DNA from 3 places in the Cellulosimicrobium sp. EB106-03-01-XG111 genome. Region 1 is predicted to be linked to each of the others. Evidence: riboswitches for the same ligand, from Rfam matches in the RefSeq annotation. Region 1 holds a riboswitch; each other region holds the start of a gene.
The links. Region 1 has a riboswitch for S-adenosylmethionine ahead of AC3WT4_RS08160 (ABC transporter substrate-binding protein). Riboswitches for the same ligand answer to the same signal wherever they lie in the genome.
Positions count from the first base shown of each region.

Region 1 (2,254 bases):
AAGTCGAAGTCGCCGCTCTCCTTGATCGCCTGCGACTCCGCGACGGTCACGTGCTGGAGCTGGAGGTCCACGCCGATCTGCGCGAGCTGCTGCTGGACGAGCTCGAGCGGCTCCGGCACCTGCCAGAACGTCACGGTCGTGGAGAGCTTCTGGCCGTCCTTCTCGCGCACGCCGTCGGCGCCCTCGACCCAGCCTGCGTCGTCGAGGATCTTCTTCGCGCCCTCGGGGTCGTAGGCGAGCTCGTCCGCGACGCTCTCGTAGAGCGGCGTCGAGTGCGACAGGACGCTCGTGGCCGGCTCGTCCTGCTCGCTGAGCACGGTGTCCGCGATCTGCTCGCGGTCGATGCCCCGGAGGATCGCCGTCCGCACGGCCTCGTCGCCCGCGAGCGGGCTCGACTCGTTGGGGAAGAGGTTGAACACGACGCCCGGGTTCGCGCGGTACTCGAGCCAGAACCCGTTCCCGTCGAACTGCGGGAGGTCGACGGTCGAGATCGCGGCCGTCGCGTCGATCTGCCCGGACTGCAGGCTGCCGCTGCGCACGCTCGCCTCGGGGATGACCTTGAACGTCACCGTGTCGAGGTAGGCCTCGCCCTGGTGGTCGTTGGCCTCCGAGCCCCACGCGTAGCCCGCGACCTTCTCGAGCACGATCTCCTGGTCCTGCGTGTAGGACTTCACGGAGAACGGCCCGGAGCCGACGAACTTGCCGGCGCAGCGGTCCTCGACGCTCAGGTCGGCCGAGGACGGGGCGAGGAGGCCGAGCGAGAACGTCGACGTCGCCTGGAGGAACTGCGCGCTCGGCGCCGCGAAGTCCACCGTGAGGGTCTGCGGGTCGATGACGGTCGTGCCCTCGTAGCCGACGAGGTACTGCGACCCGAGCGACGCCGTCGCACCGAGCGCGACGATCGCGTCGAGGTTCGTCTTCACCGACTCGGCGTCGATCGGCGTGCCGTCGGCGTACGTCGCGTCGTCGCGCAGGTGGAACGTGTAGCTCGACGCGTCGTCGTTCACCTCCCAGCTCTCCGCGAGCCACGGCAGGATCTCGCCCGTCTCCGGGTCCTGCGCCGTGAGCGACGCGACGGTCTGGCGGGCCGCCGCGATGGCGTCGTTGTTGCCGACCTGCTGCGGGTCGAGGCAGTGCGAGTCGACCGTGATCGCGAAGGTCAGGTCGCCGCCCGCGACGGGCTCGCCGGACGGGCTGGGCGACCCGCCGTCGTCGGACGTGCCGGACCCGCCGCCGCACGCGGCGAGCAGGAGGCCCGTGGCGGCGGCCGCCGCCACGACGGTCAGGGACCGGCGTCGGTGAGGTGTGGGGATCATGTCGTGCTGCTCTCCTCGGTGCCGGCTGAGGACCGGCGGTCGTCCGGCGCCGGTGGTCGACCGCGCCGGGCCCAGGGCCGGCGCGGCGGGGGTGCCCACCGGTGTGCCGTGCTTACCGCGCCGCGGGAGCGGCGCGGTCAGGTCGTTCCCGGAGCACCCCGTCACGTCGAAGGGTTGCTGGTCAGCGAGCCGGGCCTGCGTGCTGACGCTCGTCACCTGGGAGCAGGAAAGACAATCCCGACTGGTTGAGTCAAGTATCGAGACGCGCGTCCCGCCAGGCGGACGGTTGTTTCCTGCTCCGCGACGTCGCGACCTGTCGGCGGGGCCGTCACGAGCACGGCGAGGGCCCGCTTCGCCGGGCGAGACGGGCCCCTCCGGTCCGGCGTGCTCGCTCAGGCCGCGGTGAAGCCCGCCGCGCGACGGGCGTCGGCCACGCTCCAGAGGTCCGTCTTCACCTCGGCCCGCACGACGGGGACGACCTCCTCCGCGAACCGACGCAGCACGTCCTCCTGCTGCGTCGCGGGGATCAGGTGGTTCACCGAGACGGACTGCAGATCGTGCCCGTACGAGGCGTGGTAGTCGAGGATCTTCTCCGCCACGCGCTCCGGCGACCCCACGAGCGCGGGCCCGCGCTCGACGGCGTCCTCGACCGTCCGGAAGCTCGGTGCCTTCCCGACGGCGTCCGCCCCGTAGCCGCGACGTGCCGCCGCCGCGACCTGGCCCTCGTAGATCGGGCGGTACTGCTCGATCGCCTCCTCCGTCGTGTCGGCGAGGAACAGCCCGCCCGAGCCCGACCCGACGAACCCGTACGCCGGGTCGTGCCCGTGCGCCGCGTACCGCTCGCGGTAGCGGTCGATGAGGACCTGGTAGTTCTCGCGCGGCTGCAACGCGTTGGCGCTGACGATCGGGTCCCCGTACCGGGCCGCGAGGTCCACCGC
Region 1 is NZ_JBYTEQ010000006.1:239,374-241,627, reverse strand. It holds gene AC3WT4_RS08160 (ABC transporter substrate-binding protein) at 1-1,316, opposite strand, end outside; SAM riboswitch class IV at 1,420-1,533, opposite strand; gene AC3WT4_RS08155 (LLM class flavin-dependent oxidoreductase) at 1,709-2,254, opposite strand, start outside.

Region 2 (2,254 bases), on a different contig from region 1:
GAGCACGGTCCCGGCGGGGAATCCGACCGGGTTCTGGGTAGGGGAGGGTACGGAAGTGGCCATGATCGAAACCTCTTGCTGGTCCGGAGGACCGGTCAGACGGGCGCGCCGTGCGTGGCGGCGCTCGTCGTGGGCAGGGAGGTGCCGGTGACCCACGGCCCGCTGGCCAGGTCCGGGACGAGCGGGGCGGCGGCGGCGCTGGCGCCGCCCCCGGTCCCGCCCGACCCGCCGCCGAGGTGGACACCCTCGAGCAGGTCAAGAGCGGCGCGGTGCTTGTTGAACGTGTACACGTGCAGACCGGGCGTGCCCGCGTCGAGGACGCGCTGCGCGAGGTCGACCGAGTACGCGATCCCGTAGGCGTGCTGCGCCTCCGGGTCGGGCAGGGCGTCGAGCGCGTCCAGCAGGTGCTGGGGCGCGCGCACGCCCGTGAGCTCCTCGACGCGACGGAGCCGCGCGGGCTCCGTCGTGGGCAGCAGCCCGGCGAGGATGGGGATCGTCACGCCGGCCGCACGGGCCTCGGCGACGAAGTCGGTGTACGACGACGCGTCGTAGAAGAGCTGCGTGATCGCGAAGCTCGCGCCGGCCTGCTGCTTCTGCCACAGGCGGCGCACCTCCTGGGTGCGGCTCGTGCCGGCGGCGGGGTTGCCGTCGCAGAACGTCGCGACGGCGATCGTCAGCGGCCGGGCCGCGCCGCGCAGCGCGACGGCCGGGTCGGACGCGCAGCGCGACGCCTCGACCTCGCGCAGCAGGGCGACGAGCTCGGTCGACGACCGGACGCCGTCGGGCGCGGGCTGCCAGTCCGGCTGGTCACGCGGCGGGTCGCCTCGCAGCGCGAGGAAGCTCCGCACGCCCTCGTCGAGGAAGTCGGTGATGACCGACTCCACGTCCTCGCGCGACGCCCCGACGCACGTGAGGTGCGCGATCGGCAGCACGGGCGTGCCCTGGAGCAGCCGTCCCACGACCTGGCGCGCGGTCGCGCGGTCGGTGCCCGCCGCGCCGTACGTCACGGACACGAAGTCGGGGTGCGTCGCGACGAGACGGCGTGCCGTCTCCCAGAACTTCGGGGCCGCGTCCGGTCGGCGCGGGGGCATGAGCTCGAACGACACCGTCGGCCGCGGACGGCCCGGACGGTGCGCGAAGGGTGCCTCTGAGGTCATGCGTCACTCCATCGACCCTGGCGTTAGCACCTTTGTCCTCGGGAGGCTTCCGTCGGCGGGTTGCTGCGGTGTCGTCGAGCCAGGACTCTCGACCGCTCTGGATGGTTGCCACGATCCTACGACCCATCCGACATGCGGTCGAGAGCGCCCGCCAGGTGAGATGCGGAGGGATCAGTCGGAGGCGTACCGACGTCCCGCGCTACAGATCGCAGTCTCTCTACGCGACGAATTTCAGGTTTCCTCCGCTACAGATCTCAGGTGCTCGAGCGATGTCCCAGACGCCGAGCGTGGCGACGGGTCGTCGTCGGCCTTCCGGGTCTCAAGCCCGCCGGCGCTCGGGCACATGCAGACGCCGGAGGAACCGGTCGGTGCGCAGCGGCGGGCCGCGCCGGTCGAGGAGCGACACGACGACGACGGTCGCCGTCGCGAGCGGGATGGTCCAGGCGGCGGGCTGGGCGAGCAGGGCGCGCACGACGCCGGGGACGCCGTCGGCCGTGTCGCCGGACGGTCTCCCGTACCCCGTGGCGACGAGCGCGGACGACGCGAGCAGCGCCGTCGCGCACAGGACGGCCCCCACGACCATGCCCGCCACCGCGCCGCGCGCGGTGAGGCCGCGCCACCAGACGCCGAGCAGGATGACGGGGGACAAGGCGGACGCGGCGAAGACGAACACCGTCCCGACGCTCGTCACGAGGCCCTGCGGGATGGTGACGAGCGCGAACGCGAGCGGGATGAGCGTGCACGCGACCGCCGACCACCGGAAGGACCGCACGGTGCCGCCGAACAGGTCCTGGCTCACGACGCCCGCCAGCGCTACCACGAGCCCGGACGACGTCCCGAGGAACGCGGCGAACGCCCCGGCGACGACGAGCGCGGCGAGCAGCTCGCCGCCGAGCCCGGGCACGAGGCGGGTCGGCAGCGTGAGGACGACGGTGTCCGCGACGCCGGGCGCCGCGAGGTCGGGCGCGACGACCCGCGCCACGAGCCCGAGCGTGCTCGACACCATGTAGAACACGCTGATCATGACGAGCACGACGACGGTCGTGCGGCGGGCCGAGCCGCCGTCGGGCGAGGTGTAGAAGCGCACGAGGACGTGC
Region 2 is NZ_JBYTEQ010000001.1:51,794-54,047, forward strand. It holds gene metE (5-methyltetrahydropteroyltriglutamate--homocysteine S-methyltransferase) at 1-63, opposite strand, end outside; gene AC3WT4_RS00230 (methylenetetrahydrofolate reductase) at 96-1,157, opposite strand; SAM riboswitch class I at 1,163-1,265, opposite strand; gene AC3WT4_RS00235 (sodium/solute symporter) at 1,477-2,254, opposite strand, start outside.
Region 2: it holds a riboswitch for S-adenosylmethionine, as region 1 does, so the genes downstream of both, AC3WT4_RS00230 (methylenetetrahydrofolate reductase) here and AC3WT4_RS08160 (ABC transporter substrate-binding protein) in region 1, are expected to answer to the same signal.

Region 3 (2,254 bases), on a different contig from region 1:
CCGCCGTCCGCGAACCGGTCGATGCCGCTCGTCGCGAACCGGGCCGAGACGTCGTCCTGGTGGTCGGCGAGGAAGCTCACGGTCAGCGTGCGCGCCGTCGAGACCGCGGGCCACGACGACGACGTGGACGCGAGCGAGAACACGAGCAGCGGGGGCGCGGCCGAGACGGAGATGACGGACGTCGCGGTGAAGCCGACGAGGCGGTCGCCGTGCTCGAGCGCGACGACGGCGACGCCCGCGGGGTGGCCGCGGAACACGGCCTTGTACTCGTCGGGGGAGAGCTGGGGCTCGTCCTGCTCGGCCAGGAGGGCCTCCAGGTGGGTGAGCTCGGCGGTCATCGGGCCACCCCCGCGAACGCGTCCGCGACGGCCTCGTCGGTGCGGGCCGACGGGAGGTCCCCCGCCGGGGGGAGCGGTGCCGTGGCGCGGCGCAGGGCGTCGCCCTCGCGCGCGAGCCACGCGTCCACGACCGGCCCCAGGTCCGCGAGCTGCGGCTCGGTGACCGTGAGCGACCGGGTCGGGACGACGGCGCCGAGCTCGACGAGCACGGGCCGCAGGTGCACCTCCCCGACGAGCGCGTGCGCCGGGTTCCCCGACACGACGAGCGGGACCACGACGACGCCCGCGAGCCCGTCGGGGCCGTAGAGGTCGAGGAAGGCCTTGAGCAGCCCGGTGTACGACGCCTTGTAGACCGGGGTCGCCACGACGGCGACCGTCGCCCGGGCGAGCTGCGCGCGGGCGACGTCGGCCGCCGGGTGGTCGGCGGCGAGCACCTCGGCGGCGAACGACGCCAGGTCGACCGTGGCGACGTCGGCCGTGCCGAGGACGTCGGCGACGCGGCGCGCGACCGTCTCGGCGGCGCCGAGCGTGCGCGAGCCGGGCCGCGGGTTGCCCGAGACGGCGAGCACCGTCGGGTGGGTGGGGTGGTGGGTCATGTGCACCTCGCAGTAGTCGTCGATCACGCTTGCCGTGCGGGCCGTCCTCGCCGGTGGCGGGGCAGGCCGGGCCCGGCCTGGTCATCTCCCGGAGCACCCCGCCGTGACAGGGGGTTGCCGGCCAGCGAGCCGGGGCTTGGCGCTGGCGCTCGTGACCTGGGGACGGGTATAGCAACCGCCTCGGGAAACTGCACCGGATCGGTAGGGTTTCTCAGTGGGTGGACGGATGTGTCGTCGCCGGTGCCCCTCGTGCCGCCCGGTGCCGCCTCGTGCGGGCCGACCCGGCTCCGCGGCCGCCCGTGCCGGTGCGCGCGGAGTGAGACGGTGTGACGGGAGCTTCTGGCACAGGCGTACCGTCAGCAGGAGTTCCGCCCGCGTCAGACGAGGAGTACCCATGGACAGCCGACTGCAGTCCGTCTACGACGAGGTCCTGCGTCGCAACCCCGGCGAGGCCGAGTTCCACCAGGCCGTGCGCGAGGTCTTCGACTCGCTCGGCCCCGTGCTGCGCAAGCACCCGCGCTACGTCGAGGCCGCCGTCCTCGAGCGCGTGTGCGAGCCGGAGCGCCAGATCATCTTCCGGGTCCCGTGGGTGGACGACACCGGGCGCGTGCAGATCAACCGCGGCTTCCGCGTCGAGTTCAACTCGGCGCTCGGCCCGTACAAGGGCGGCCTGCGGTTCCACCCGTCGGTCTACCTCGGCATCGTGAAGTTCCTCGGCTTCGAGCAGATCTTCAAGAACTCGCTCACGGGCATGCCCATCGGCGGCGGCAAGGGCGGCTCCGACTTCGACCCGCGCGGGCGGTCCGACGGCGAGGTCATGCGGTTCTGCCAGTCGTTCATGACCGAGCTCTACCGCCACATCGGCGAGAACACGGACGTCCCCGCGGGCGACATCGGCGTGGGCGGCCGCGAGATCGGCTACCTCTTCGGGCAGTACAAGCGCATCACCAACCGCTACGAGTCCGGCGTCCTCACGGGCAAGGGCATCTCGTGGGGCGGCTCGCTCGTCCGCACGGAGGCCACGGGCTACGGCACGGTCCTCTTCGCGCAGAACATGCTGGAGACGCGCGGGCAGGCGCTCGACGGGCGCCGCGTCGTCGTCTCGGGCTCCGGCAACGTCGCGATCTACGCGACGGCCAAGGCGCAGCAGCTCGGCGCGAACGTGGTCGCGTTCTCCGACTCGTCGGGCTACGTCGTCGACGAGGCCGGGGTCGACCTCGAGCTCCTGCGCCAGATCAAGGAGGTCGAGCGCGGGCGCGTCGCCGACTACGCCGCGCGCCGGCCCGGGGCCCGCGTCGTCACCGACGGGTCCATCTGGGA
Region 3 is NZ_JBYTEQ010000026.1:275-2,528, forward strand. It holds gene AC3WT4_RS17750 (flavin reductase family protein) at 1-338, opposite strand, end outside; gene AC3WT4_RS17755 (NAD(P)H-dependent oxidoreductase) at 335-934, opposite strand; SAM riboswitch class IV at 989-1,091, opposite strand; gene gdhA (NADP-specific glutamate dehydrogenase) at 1,329-2,254, shown strand, end outside.
Region 3: it holds a riboswitch for S-adenosylmethionine, as region 1 does, so the genes downstream of both, AC3WT4_RS17755 (NAD(P)H-dependent oxidoreductase) here and AC3WT4_RS08160 (ABC transporter substrate-binding protein) in region 1, are expected to answer to the same signal.